DNA from 2 places in the Nocardioides sp. NPDC004968 genome. Region 1 is predicted to be linked to the other one. Evidence: predicted binding sites of a transcription regulator. Region 1 holds the regulator's gene; the other holds the start of a gene.
The links. Region 1 encodes LexA, which represses DNA repair genes until DNA is damaged. Its sites were predicted from a motif close to TCGAACANNTGTTCGA; they were not measured.
Positions count from the first base shown of each region.

Region 1 (6,948 bases):
CGTTGGCGAAGGTGACCTCGACCTTGCGGATCCGCTTCGAGGAGAAGCCCTCGAAGGTCTTGGTGGCAATGCCCTTGCTGTTGGGCTTGAGGTAGTAGACGCCGCGGGTGCCGTCGGTGCGGAAGATGCTGACCACGGCGGCGTTGGCGCTGGGTCGGGCCAGGTCGACCTTCACCCGCAGCTTCCAGCCCTTGCCCACCTTCTTCGGGACGAGGCGCTGCGAGGCGTAGGTGAGGTGCTTCAGCGTGAACTTGCCGTCGACGGTCTGTCGCTTGGCGGGCAGCGCGGTGCGGCCGTCGTAGACCGGCGCGTAGTAGGCGCCGCCCTCGCTGTAGGTCTTCGAGGGTGCCAGGTTGGCGGCGGCGAAGCGGGCGTACTGCGTCTTCAGGGTGGTGCCGCGGTCGGCGAGCGCCCGGCGGATGGCGAGGGTGGAGTAGGTCGACGGGGCTCGGTTCCAGATATCGAGGACCACGGCTGGCAGGCCACCCCGCTCCCTGGCGAAGCGCTCGGAGAGGTAGCGGAAGAAGATCCAGTTGCCGTAGATGCCGAGGTTGGAGGCGTAGGAGTTGTCCAGCGGCTTGCGCTGGTCCTCGAGCTGGCCGTAGCCCAGGTATTGCCGGTTGTCGTTGATGCTGTCGTAGACCTCGTCCTCGACCCAGGTCGCGGTGGACTCCATCATCCAGCGGTCCTCGCCGGCGTCGTAGGCGAACTGGACGGCGTGGAAGTATTCGTGAGCGGCGGTCACCCGGAGGTTCTCGGTGGGCGTGTTGTACGAGCCGTACTCGCTGGTGGCGTAGTCGTTGTCCAGAACGCAGTAGGCCGTCGCGGCGGTCTTGGAGACCTTCGTCTCGGGCGCGCAGTAGCCGTAGTAGCCCTCGTCGTAGAGGTTCTCCAGGTAGATGTCGACCTTGCCCGGGGTGACCGCCTTGTCGGCGGCGGGCTTGCGGTAGCCCGCCTGCACGTAGAGGTTGTGGACCTTCGTGACCACGTCACGGACCTGGGTCGCGTACGTCGTCGAGGCGCGGTCGCCGCCCTTGCCCGGCGTGTAGTGGACGCAGACCGCGTCGCTGCAGGTCTGGGCCGCGGTGCGCGGGCGGGCGAGCAATTCCCGCGCGGCGGCCTTGTTGGAGCCGTCCAGGGCATCCTTGGCGTTCCACAGGTCGGTCAGCGCGATGGTCGCGTCGGGCCGGCCGGCGACGTGCCGCCCGGGCACGACCTGCCGGGTGCCGCGCACCGACTGGTTGCGCTTGACCTTCTTGGCCGCGGCGAGCGCCTCCCGGGCCGCCTTCTCCGTCACCGGCTGCTCGGCGCTGGTGTCACCGCCGGTCCTCACCGAGGTCGCCGGCGTCGAACCGGTTGCGGGCATGGTGGCGACGAACGTCGCGACGACCATGCCTGCGATCAAGACGAGGGATCGTTGTTTGCGGTTGATCCGGCGGGCAATGTTTCGCATGAGATACCAGACGTTCGGGAAGGCAGACCTGGGCAGTCTAAGCGCAGAGTGCCGCTGTGTCCGGCGGACACGGCCTAGACGGGCTGCGTGACGTGATGGAGCCTGTTGCTTCCGGTTGCGGTGGCGTACGACCTGGTCCAGGTGGCGGCAGTATTGGAGTCCTTGCGTTCGCCGATGACGTACCAGTCCATCTGGGCGCGGTTGCGGGTCACGTCGAGGACGGAGAAGCCGTGGTCGTCGAAGTTGAGGTAGCGGACGTGGCGGTTGGCGGTCCTGATGATGTTCTCGACCGTCAGGCTGACCGTGCGGCGCGGCGCACCGAGGATGTCCTTGAGGTTGTTCGAGGACACCGAGGTGGCGACGAACTCGACGCCGGCGGTCTTGCCGAGCGGGTAGACGGCGGAGTCGTACGGCAGGTCGCAGGCCCAACCTGAGTGGATGTCGCCGGTGACGAAGACGGTGTCGGTGATCGCGTTGTTGCGGATGTGCTCGAAGAGCTCGGTGCGGTCGGCGGTGTAGCCGTCCCACTGGTCGACGTTGTAGGCGATGCCGTTGTCGGGCAGCAGGCCGGTGACGTCGTTGACCGGGGTGATCAGGCTCTTCGGGAGCGCACCCAAGGTGACCGGCGCGATCATCACCGGGTTGCCGACGATCTTCCACTGAGCGTCGGTGAGCAGGCCGTCCTTGAGCCACTCCAGCTGCTCGTCGCCGGTGATCGTGCGGTCGGGGTCGTCGACGCCGGCGAGGTCGGTGCGGGCGACCTGCTGGGAGCGGTAGGAGCGCAGGTCGAGCATGCTCAGCTCGAGCAGGTTGCCGAAACGCAGCCGCCGGTAGATGCGGTCGTGGAGATGGCCGTCGGTCTCCACCGTCGCTGTGCCATCGACGCGCAGCGGCATCCACTCGTCGTAGGCCTGGTTGGCGTTGGTCTTGCGGTCGATCCAGTCGTACTCGCCGGGCTCGTTGTTCTCGGCGCCGAGCAGCCAGGCGTCGTTGGCCGACTCGTGGTCGTCCCAGGTGACGATCCAGGGCAGCCGGGCGTGGGCGGCGGAGAGGTCGACGTCGCGCTTGTACTGCGCGTGCCGGATCCGGTAGTCGGCCAGCGTGTGCATCTCGTGGGCCGGCTCGTGCGGCCGGACGTCCTCGTTGGCCATGCCGTAGCCGTACTCGCCGGGGCCGTACTCGTAGAGGTAGTCGCCCAGGTGGAGGATCGCGTGCAGGTCGTCGCGGGCGGCCAGGTGGCGGTAGGACGCGAACCAGCCGGCCTGCAGGTTGGAGCAGGAGACCACCCCGAAACGTACGTTCTCCGGGGCCGCGTCTGCGGCAGGAGCGGTGCGGGTGCGGCCGACGCGGCTGGTCTGGCCGTTGTAGGTGAAGCGGTAGAAGTACCAGCTCTCCGGCGCCAGGCGGGTGACGTCGAGCTTCACGGTGTGGTCGCGGTCGGGACCCGTCTGCTGGGATCCCTTCGCGGTGACGCGGCCGAAGTCCGCGGTGGGCGAGACCTCCCAGCGGACCAGGACCTCTTCGCCCTGCCCGGACCCGGGAGTCGCGTCCGCCGTCGGCGTGACCCGGGTCCAGATGACCACGCGGTCCGGGAGCGGGTCGCCGGAGGCGACGCCGTGCTGGAAGTGGTTGAGCGTGCCGCCTGCCGCCTCGGCGGGCTCGGGGAGAGCGATGGCCCCGGCTCCTGCGGCGGTCGCCAGCCCGGCGGCGATGAGGGTACGGCGGTCGATCTGCGTCTGGGTCACGCTGTAGGGAACGACGCAGCCGCCGGCCCTGTCATGGGCCGGCGGCTGGATTTCACGCAGTGTTCCCGGACTCGTTCCGGGAGGTGGCGCAGGACTCAGAGGCTGCGCAGGACCGCCGTCACCTTGCCGAGGATCGTCGCGTGGGTGCCGTCGATCGGCTCGTACGCAGCGTTGTGCGGCAGCAGCCAGACCTTGCCGTCCTTGCGGGAGAGCGTCTTGACGGTGGCCTCGCCGTCGATCAGCGCGGCCACGATCTCGCCGTTCTCGGCGGTCGGCTGCTGGCGCACGACCACAAAGTCGCCGTCGCAGATCGCCGCGTCGACCATCGAGTCACCGGAGACCGAGAGCAGGAAGAGATCGCCGTTGCCGACCAGCTGCTTGGGCAGCGGGAAGACGTCCTCGATGCTCTGCTGGCTCGAGGTCTCTTCGGCCAGGATCGGGCCACCGGCCGCGATCCGCCCGACCAGGGGGACCATGGCGGCGTCGGGGTTGGGGTTGATGTCGGCCTCGGCGGTGATCGTCGACTCGGGCTCCTCGCCGGACATGGCCTTGCGGTGGGCCATGACCTCCGGGAGGAAGACCTCGAGGGCGCGCGGTCGCTTCGGGTCCTTGCGGATCAGACCACGCTGCTCCAGCGCGCGGAGCTGGTGGGCGACGCTGCTGGTGCTGGTCAGCCCGACCGCGGCGCCGATCTCGCGCATGCTGGGCGGGTAGCCGCGCTGCTCGATGCTGTCGCGCAGGTGAGCGAGGATCCGCTGCTGACGCGGCGTGAGCCCGGTCGCGTCCGGCGGCCCGTCGGGCAGCTCGCGGACGCGGCTCTTCTTCGAACCGCCTGATCCGGTGCCTGTCTTCTGCGTGGTCATGTCACCACATTAGTCCCTCTGGCACCACGACATCAAACATTTGTTCGACCTCGTGGTCGGCGCGTGTCGGCGTTCGAAAATTCTTGGGGTCGCTACTTGCGTTGTTCGAACACGTGATCTACCTTCGAACATATGCTCGATCGAACACGTGATCGAGAGACTGGTGATCAGGAGGCCGTGAGATGAGTGCAACAGTCTATGTGCTGCCCGTAGCCGAGCCACCGCGTCCGGTGCCGGAGGTGCGACGCTCGAGCGTGCGGCTCACTCGTCGCGGCCGAGTCGTCGTGTTCGCATTCGCGCTCGTCGTGCTCTTCGGGATCGCGCTGATCGGGGCGAAGGTGGCGTTCGCCGTGGAGAACGGTGCCGACAAAAGTCCCTCCTCCACCGCCCACACGATGGTCGTCGGCGATGGCGACACGCTCTGGGACATCTCCTCGAAGGCCGTCGCCGGCACCGACTCCTCGATTCGGGAGATGGAGCAGAGGATCAAGGAGCTCAACAGTCTCGAGTCCTCGATGCTCGTGTCCGGACAGACGCTGATCGTTCCGACCGCGCCGTAGGGCGCCGCTATAGATGTCCGGCTGCTCCTTCAACCCTGGCGGCCGGCTACCGGGGAAAAGTGAGAGTGCTGCAGACGATGGGAAGCGTCTGCAGCACTCTCGCATGTTGGGGTCAGTGGCGCCCGCGGTAGGGACTGTCCGGCTCGGCCGGCGGCCACTGCTTGTTGCGAGTGCCGTGCCGCGGCGGCCACTCGTCGTCCGGTTCGACCGGCGGGTCCTGGGGCTGACGCTGGGAGGGCATCGCCTGGGTTGCGGCGGGGTCCTGGGTCAGTCGAGCCCGCGAGCCGGTCTGGCCGTAGCCGGTCGGGGTCTGGTAGGCGCCGGACTGATACTGCGGGGAGCCGGCCTGCTGGGTGGGGTAGCTGTCCGTGCCGTATCCCTGCGAGCCGTACCCCGGAGTGCTCTGCGGCGTCGACGTCGGTGTCGGCGGGCTGGAGTAGTAGGGCTGTGGGGTGGGCGGCGGGCTGGTCGGCGGCTGGTAGGAAGATGCGCCGTAGGCGGCCCGGCTGCCGGTGTTGCCGTAGCCCTGATCGCTGCTGGGGTAGCCGTACGGCGACTGGGAGCCGGTGTCGGTGTAGGCCGAGCGGTTCGAGGTGTCGCCGTAGGGCGGCTGGCTCCCGGTGTCGGAGCTGTGCCGGCCGTAGCCGGTGTCGTCGTAGCCGTAGGAGCCGGTGCCGTAGTAGTCCTGCTCCGGGTAAGCCTGCTCAGGGTAGGCCTGGTCGGCGTAGGCCGGGGCCGAGTAGTCCTGCTCCTCGACGTAGGCGTTGGAGTGGCTTCCGGCGTAGTCGTCGGTGGGTGGCGTGGTGGGGGAGCCGGAGAAGGCCCGCCAGGCCTTCCCGGCGAAGGTGAAGGTCAGGAAGAGGCAGGCGACTGCAACGACCGCCGCGATGGCGAGCTTCGCCCAGGCGCCGGAATCGCCTCCCCGTGCGTCGGCCCCGAAACCGACGGCGACCCACACGAGCACTCCCCAGATGACGAGGAAGGCCAGTGTCGCGATCGCAGGCAAGATGAAAGGTGGCCGGGGACCGTTTCTGGGGCGCGTGCCTCTCCGCGACCCGACGCGATTTCCTCCGGAGATGTTTGTCACGGGGGTCATTCTTACTCATCCAGGCCAGTCCGTCGCCGCTGAACCGGAATCTTTCGGTGTTTGACCGGCGACACGCCGGGCACGCGGGTAAACCCGACGCTCGCTTGCATCGTCGTGGGGGCGGGCGTACGGTTACCACTACATCTAGTAGTTACACCGCTGTAGTTATCCACATCTAGTTCACATGAACGGGCGGATGGCCCACAGCGATGGGGGTGTTGTTCCACAGGGACTCACGCTCATATCCACAGGTTCCACAGGCTCGGGCCGCCAATGAGACGGCCTGGATCCACAGGTCTCACGAGAGGGGCTCTACCGTGCACTGTCCGTTCTGCCGACACAGCGACACCAAGGTGCTCGACTCCCGCGTGGCCGAGGACGGTGGCCAGATCCGGCGCCGCCGGGTCTGCCAGGAATGTGGGAAGCGGTTCACGACCGTCGAGCAGATGCAGCTGATGGTGGCCAAGCGCTCCGGCGCAGCGGAGCCGTTCAGCCGCGACAAGGCGGTGCACGGCGTACGCAAGGCATGCAAGGGCCGTCCGGTCACCGAGGACCAGCTCGCCTGCCTCGGCCAGGAGGTCGAGCAGGCGCTGCGCAGCCAGGGGCTGGCCGAGGTTCCCAGCAACGAGGTGGGGCTGGCGATCCTCGCGCCGCTGCGCGAGCTCGACGAGGTGGCCTACCTGCGCTTCGCGAGCGTCTACCGGGCCTTCGGGTCGGTGGAGGACTTCGAGCGTGAGATCCAGATGCTGCGTACGGAACGGGAAGTCCAGGACTTCGAGGCAGAACATCCGGTCGAGGCCCCGGTGGGCTCCGACTAGGTCCCACGGGACACATAGACCGGCCCGGGCAGGCCGTGGGGAAGCGACCTGCTCGGGCCAATCAACGGCACAACCAGCGGAAACAGATAGAACAGAGCAAGGACTCCACCATCAGCACCGACCAGCAGCACGGCACAGCGATCGATGACAACAGGGGGAACGAAATGACAGACACGGCATCAGAGGCACAGGCATCGGCGAAGGCAGGCGCCGGGCTGAAGATCGAGCGGATCTTCAGCACCGAGGGCGTCCACCCCTACGACGAGATCACCTGGGAGCGGCGCGACGTCGTCCAGAAGAACTGGAAGACCGGCGCGACCGTCTTCGAGCAGACCGGAGTCGAGTTCCCCGACTTCTGGTCGATCAACGCCTCGACGATCGTGACGACCAAGTACTTCCGCGGCGCGCTCGGCACCGAGAAG
Region 1 is NZ_JBEXJF010000016.1:82,569-89,516, reverse strand. It holds gene ABZU72_RS16635 (MXAN_6640 family putative metalloprotease) at 1-1,405, opposite strand, end outside; gene ABZU72_RS16630 (alkaline phosphatase D family protein) at 1,528-3,198, opposite strand; gene lexA (transcriptional repressor LexA) at 3,294-4,061, opposite strand; gene ABZU72_RS16620 (LysM peptidoglycan-binding domain-containing protein) at 4,244-4,621, shown strand; gene ABZU72_RS16615 (hypothetical protein) at 4,734-5,627, opposite strand; gene nrdR (transcriptional regulator NrdR) at 6,026-6,526, shown strand; gene ABZU72_RS16605 (vitamin B12-dependent ribonucleotide reductase) at 6,691-6,948, shown strand, end outside.

Region 2 (6,948 bases), on a different contig from region 1:
GTTCAACCCGTTCGACCTGCCGATGTCCGGGTCGGAGGTGGCGCCCTACCTCATCCCGGGCGGTGTCGCGGCGGTGCTGCTCGCCGACATCCTCGCCGTCTCGCTGCGGCGGCCGCCGATGATGGGGCTCGTGGTGCTGGGCGTCTTCACGGTGCCGTTCAGCATCATCGGCGCCGGTGGCGGAGGCGGGGTCTCCTGGGTCGTCTTCGCGCTCACCGCGATCTCGTTCCTGGTGATGCTCCGCCTCGACCGAGCCCAGCAGCTGAGCCGCTGGGGCCGGCGCCTCGACGACGACCTTCCGGTGGTGCCCGCCGCCGGGCCGGCGGTCATCGGCGTCTCCGCGGTCATGATCGCCCTGCTCACCCCGGCTTGGATGCCCAGCCCGAACGTCTCCCTTCCCGGCCTGGGGCCGGGCGACGGCAACGGCCCCCTGCGAGTGATCAACCCGACCGTCGGGCTCTACGACGACCTACGCCGGCAGAGCGACCAGGTGATGGTGTCCGTGACCCCCGTCTACGGCGACACCGAGACTCCTCCGTCCTATCTCCGCGTCGGAGCCCTGACCAAGTTCACCGGCACGGAGTGGACCTCGGGCAACCGCGACGTACCCTCCGACCACAGCGGCGTGGCCACCTTCGAGCCGCCGATGTCCGACCCGACCCTGCTCGGCGATCCCACGACCTACCAGCTGCGGGCGAGCGCGAAGTTCCAGTCGACCTGGCTGCCGATCTTCGCCCATCCCCTCGAGGTCACCGCCCGGGGTCCGTGGCGCTACGACGAGGACACCCTCGACTTCATGTCGACCGAGGGCAGGGACCAGACCGTCGCCGGGCAGAGCTGGCGGATGACCGCCGCCCCGGTCGAGCCGACCCAGGAGCGCCTCCTCGCCGCCGGCGACCCCGGCGTCGGCGCCCCACCGGGCATGACCGACCTGCCGCTGCTCCCCGACGAGATCGAGGAGATCGCCCTGGAGCGGACCGCCGGCCAGGACCGGCCGTTCGCCAAGGCGGTCGCCCTGCAGAACTGGTTCCGCCACAGCGGCGAGTTCACCTACAGCCTGGAGCGTGACGTCGGCGCCGACAGCGCGGCCCTGCTGGACTTCCTGACCGACAACAAGATCGGCTACTGCCAGCAGTACGCCACGGCCATGGCCGTGCTCGCTCGCGAGCTCGGCATCCCGGCCCGGGTCGCCTTCGGCTTCCTGGGCGGCGACCGGGACGAGGACGGCGTGTGGCAGTTCCGCGGCCGCGACCTGCACGCCTGGCCCGAGCTGTGGTTCGAGGACATCGGCTGGATCCGCTTCGAGCCGACCCCGTCGGCCGCAGACACCAGCGAACCCGGCTACACCACGGGTGCGCTGGGCAACGCCCGCAACGAGCCGGAGGCGCCTGTTCCCAGCGCCGGCACGAGCGTCGACCCGGTGCCCAACCGCCCGCAGCGCGAGGAGCCGGACACGCCCGAGGTCGCCGACACCGGCACCGAGGAATCCAACGCCGGCGCCGTCTGGACGGGTCTGGGGATCGTCGCCCTGGTCGGCCTGATCGCGCTCGCGGCACCGGCCGTGATCCGGCGCCGGCGGCGTACGACGCGGCTCGCGGGCGACGCCGAGGCCGGCTGGAGCGAGATCGGCGACACCGCGATCGACCTCGGTCTCCCCTGGACCGGGACCCGTTCACCCCGGGAGGAGGCCACCGGCCTGGCCCCGCATCTGCAGGATCGCGAGCCGATGCTCGCGCTGCAGCGGATCGTGGCCGCCGTCGAGCGCAACCGCTACGCGGAGCACCGTGACACCGCAGCGGTCGGGGACGACGTACGCCTGGTCTCGGCCACGCTCAGGGAACACGCCGATCGGCGTGCCCGTCGCCGGGCACGCCTGTGGCCGGCGTCGGTCTTCCGCCGCCGGCCCGCGCCAGCCTCCGACGGACCGGTCGCGCGGTCCGAGCGGGAGCTGATCTCGTCCTAGAGGTCCCTCTGAGAGGTCGTTCTCTCAGAGGTCGTTGTCGCGGCGGCGCTGCTTCCAGCGCTCGCTGGCCCGGTCGAAGAACGAGCTGCGGGGCGTGTGGTCCCCGTCGTCCTCCTCGACCGCGGCAGCACCACGAAGAGCGGTGAGCAGCACGGAGGTCGAGGCCAGCATCACCAGGAAGCCGACCACCCCGACGATCCACATCCGTGAGATCACACCGGTCATCAGCAACGCGACACCACCGGCGAGCACGATGCCCGCGATGACCGCATGTCGACGTTGGGCACGGCGCAAGGCCGTGCCTCGGAGGGCGGAGGCGAACTTCGGGTCCTCCGCCGAGAGCGCGCGCTCCATCTGCTCAAGCAGGCGAAGCTCCTCTTCCGAGAGTGGCACCGTACCTCCCATGTCCTGTTGGGGCATCTCCAAGTCTAGGCTGGCCACCCTGAAGGCGGTAGTGAGCCCAGAAAATTCTTGCCCCTTGACGTTCTGCCACATGGCACAACCAGGACCGATTGTGTCAAGCGAAGTGGCGGGTGCTCAACCCCGGCCCTGATCGAGCAGGCTCGCGCGGCGTACGAGGCTGGATCCGAAGCGTTCGGCGACCTGGTCGATGGCGCGGTCGGCCTCGGACCAGCCCCGCTCCCGCTCGCCGAGCACCATCTGCCGGTCGGTGCCCTCGCGGGCGACCAGGTGCTCGACCCGGACCCCGACCAGGCGCAGCGCCCGGCCCCGGAGATTCAGCTCGTCGTAGAGGCGGACCGCGATGGCGTGCACCTCCTGGGTGACGTCGGTGGGATCAGGCAGCGTGCGCGAGCGCGAGATGGTCTTGAAGTCGGTGAACCGCACCGTCAGCGCGACCGTGCGGCCGACCGTGCCGGCCCGCCGCATCCGCCGGGTGACGCGGGCCGAGAGGCGCAGCAGCTCGCGGACGATGTCCTCGCGGTCGCTCAGGTCGTGACCGAAGGTCTCTTGGGCGCCGGTGGACCGGTCGGGCAGGTCGGGGCCCAGCCGCCCCGTCAGCTCGCGCTGGTCGGTGCCGGTGGCGAGCCGGTGCAGGTGGCCGCCGAGGCGCGGGCCGAGGATCTGGTGGAGGGTCGGCACCGGGGTGCGCGCGATGTCGCCCACCGTCTCGAAGCCGAGCCGCCGCAGCCGGGTCCTCGTGCTCGGGCCGACGCCGTAGAGCTCACCGACGTCGAGCGGGTGGAGGAAGCCGGGGATCTCCTCCGGCCGGACGACCACGACGCCGTCGGGCTTCGCCTTGCGGCTGCCGACCTTGGCCACGCTCGGGGTGGGCGCGACGCCGACCGAGCAGGTGATGCTCAGCTCCTCGGCGATCTGGCGGCGGATCCGCTGGGCGATCTCCTCGGGGCTCCCGAAGAGCCTGGTCGCTCCCCGTACGTCGAGGAACGCCTCGTCGACGCTGACCACCTCCACGAGCGGGGTGGCGCGGCGGAAGATCTCGCGGACCTGATGGGAGACCTCGGCGACCTCACCGAAGTCGAGACGGACCGAGACGAGCTGAGGGCACAGCCGTCTCGCCATCGAGCCCGGCATCGCGGCCCGCACGCCGTAGGCCCGCGCCGGATAGTTGGCGCAGGTCACCACGCCACGGGCGTGTCCCCCGACCACCACCGGCTGGTCCCAGAGCTCGGGCTGGTGCCTGATGGCCACCGACACGAAGAAGGCGTCCATGTCGACATGGAGGATCGGGGTGGCCTCCGGAGCGCCAGCGGAGGAGGTCACCCCGATCCTCCAAGGACGCGCCTGTCAGCGAAGCGAGGCGAGCAGATGCACCTGCGAAGCCAGCGGCAGGTAGTCAGCGCGCGTAGATGCCCGCTGCTCCAGATCGACCAGTGCGTTGGTCGCACCCGGGTCGACATCGAGCAGCGACCCGGGAACGTGATCCACGAAGACACGTACGCCACGAACGTCCGAGACCGCGAAGCCGGCGGCCTCGAGCAGCCCGGTGACCTCGTCGAGCGCGAAACGTCGACCGGAGCGCCCCTGGGAAGTGGTGTCGTCGAGAAGCTCGGCGGCCTGCGCGAAGTGGCCGGCCAGAGCGCGGGAGAGGACGGCGGCGGTGCGCTGGGCGACCAGCAGGCTGAGCGTGCCGCCCGGACGGAGCACCTCGCGGATCCCCGCCAGTGCGGCAGCAGGGTCGGGAACGACCTCGAGGACGCCGTGGCAGAGCACCACGTCGGCACCGCTGGGGTCGGCGACGTCGGAGAGTGCGGCCAGGTCGCCCTGGCGCGCGTCGACGGAGACGCCGGCCTCGCGCGCCCGGCGGTCGAGCGCGGCCAGCGCATCGGGACTGGGGTCGACGACGGTGACCCGGTGGCCGAGCCCGGCGATGCGTACGGCCGAGGTGCCGGTGCCGCCGCCGATGTCGAGGACGTCGAGCGGGCCGGAGGCCAGGACCGGGTCGAGCGCGTCCCAGACGGCGACGGTCCGGGCGCCTGCCCGACGACTGGTTGAAGCGGAGCCAGCTGACATGGGGCCAAGCGTAGGCCCTGCCTCCCACCCTGCGTACGCCACACCTGGATCAGCCCACGAGGCGGTCGTGCCGGAGCGGGGTGGCCTGCGAGGTGTGGGCCATCAGCCCGAGCGACTCCTCGACGACGGCGAGGAACCGGTCGGCGTCACGCACCTGCTCGTCGGCCTCTTCCGCGGTGACCGCACGGATGGAGCCGGCCTCCGCGGCGGCGCGCTTGGCGGCACCTGCGGCGAAGTAGTCGGCCCACTCGGAGAGCTCGGGCGCGACCTTCTTGAGGCGGACCCAGGCGTTCCACGGGCGACGGCGACCGGCGCGGCTCGCGGCCTCGACGGGATCGGTGCGGGCGGCGATCAGCGCGGCGGCGGCCTGGAGTGCGGCGACGTGAGCGATGGCGTACCTGCTCGGCACGTCGTCGGCCACGATCGCCTCCGCGAGGGTCTCGGTGGCTCGGAAGAGGTAGCTGTGCGTCGTGGCCGGCAGCAGATGCATCGGGTCGTCCTTCTCGCTCACGGTCGACCCCGCAGTGGACGGCTCCGGCGGGCGTCGGGGGTCGAGGACGACGCCCGCCAGAGCCTGGTTGTTCGAACATCTGTTCGAACACGTGATCAAACTACACCCCGCCACCGACAGTCACAAGACGTTTCGGTGGCGGGGCGTGTCGAGCGGTGCTGCGGGTCGCTCAGTCGTCGGCGACGGCGCCGCGGATGAGGTGCGGCGGGTGGATGTAGCGGGTGTTGGCCGGCAGCCACATCACCACCAGCAGCCCCGCGGCGATGACGATCGCGATCGTGGTGAGCACGCTGATGATCACCGGCGGGCCGGTCAGGATGCCGCCGACGCTGGCCACCGCGGAGATGAACACCAGGAACGTGATGACGATGCGGGCCCACTCGAAGCCGTTGCGGAGGAAGACCGCGAGCACGCCGAGCATGACGGCCATCACACCGAACAGGGTGATCGCGGGGGCGATGAACGCCGGCGCGCTGACCCGGTTGTCGGTGGGCGGGTTGATGAGGGCCTCGAGCCCCTCGGTCTCCAGGATGCGCTTGGCCGAGGCGTTGCCCTCCGCCCACGCGCGCACCAGGTCATCGGAACGCAGCACCATGACCACGACCACGACGGCGCTGAACGCGATCAGACCGACGATCAGCCGGACCGCCCACGTCATCTCCCGCGGCACGGGCTCAGCAGCGAGGGCGGCGACCTCGTAGGCGACCTCCGGGTCCTCGTTCACGACCACACCTTCGTTCTCGTCGGGTGTCGTCATGGTCATCCGGTCTCCTTGCGACGTGGGGGGAACTCTGCGTTGATCAGCCCATTCTGCCGCACGGGGCACAACGGAGGTAAATACGGGATCGCGTGCGCCTGGTCTCGGGCCGGGTCCGGGTTGTCGGTGTCGTACGCCAAGATGTCTCCATGGAATCTCTAGCGCTGACCTTCTCCAGCGGGTGGGCCAGTGGCATCAACGCCTATCTGGTCGTGCTGGTGCTCGGCGTCGTGCAGCGTACGACGGGGGCCGAGGAGATCCCTGACGTGCTCGGCACCTGGCCGGTGCTGGCGGCCGCAGGGGCGATGTTCGCGATCGAGTTCGTCGCGGACAAGGTGCCCTACGTCGACTCGACCTGGGACTCGATCTCCACCGTGATCCGGCCCACGATCGGCGCCGTGATCGGTGTCCTGCTCGCCGGTGAGGCCGACTCGCTCAACGCGGCCGTCGGCGGCGTCGTGGGCGGCACCTCGGCGTTCATGTCCCATCTGGTCAAGGCCAGTGAGCGGCTGGCGGTCAACTCCTCCCCCGAGCCGGTCTCCAACTCGGTGGTCAGCCTGGCCGAGGACGGCCTCGTCCTCGGCGTGGTCTGGTTCGCGACCGAGCACCCGCTGGCCGCCGCCGGCATCGCGGCGGCCCTGCTGGCGACCGGGCTGGTGCTGGTGTACTTCATCATCCGCACGGTTCGTGGAGGCTGGCGCAGGCTCACCCGCCGCGGAAGACGGGGTGCCCCGCCGCCGGAGGAGCCGTCCGACGGCACGACCAAGCCCTACCCCGTCCAGTGACGAGCATTGTCGTCCTCGGGGGCGGGTACGCCGGGATGGCCAGCGCCGCCAGACTGGCCAAGCTCGGCCACTCGGTGACCCTTCTCGAGGCCTCCGGTCAGCTCGGCGGCGCTCTGGTGCCGGTGCGTGAGGCGGGGTTCACCTGGGACGCCTCGGCGACCTCGACGCTGCTGCCCGCGGTGATGCGCGACCTGTTCCGCAAGTCCGGGCGGCCGGCCGAGCGTGAGCTCGAGCTGGTGCCGATGGACGTCATCCGCGAGCACCGGTTCGCCGACAAGACCTCGGTCTCCGTGCCCGGCGGCACCCGTGGCGCCCAGCTTGCGGCCTTCGACGAGCTGGGCCCCGGCATGGGCCAGCGGTGGACCGACTACGTCGCCAGGTTCAGCGAGGACTGGGAGGTGCTGCGCCAGCACTACTTCGAGGTGCCGTGGGAGCCTTC
Region 2 is NZ_JBEXJF010000003.1:236,864-243,811, forward strand. It holds gene ABZU72_RS05790 (DUF3488 and transglutaminase-like domain-containing protein) at 1-1,963, shown strand, start outside; gene ABZU72_RS05795 (DUF3040 domain-containing protein) at 1,988-2,356, opposite strand; gene dinB (DNA polymerase IV) at 2,501-3,706, opposite strand; gene ABZU72_RS05805 (methyltransferase domain-containing protein) at 3,731-4,456, opposite strand; gene ABZU72_RS05810 (SAV_6107 family HEPN domain-containing protein) at 4,506-4,967, opposite strand; gene ABZU72_RS05815 (hypothetical protein) at 5,137-5,730, opposite strand; gene ABZU72_RS05820 (DUF4126 domain-containing protein) at 5,874-6,509, shown strand; gene ABZU72_RS05825 (NAD(P)/FAD-dependent oxidoreductase) at 6,506-6,948, shown strand, end outside.
Region 2: ABZU72_RS05810 (SAV_6107 family HEPN domain-containing protein) is a predicted target of LexA. The motif match lies at 5,039-5,054, and genes of this name have one in related genera.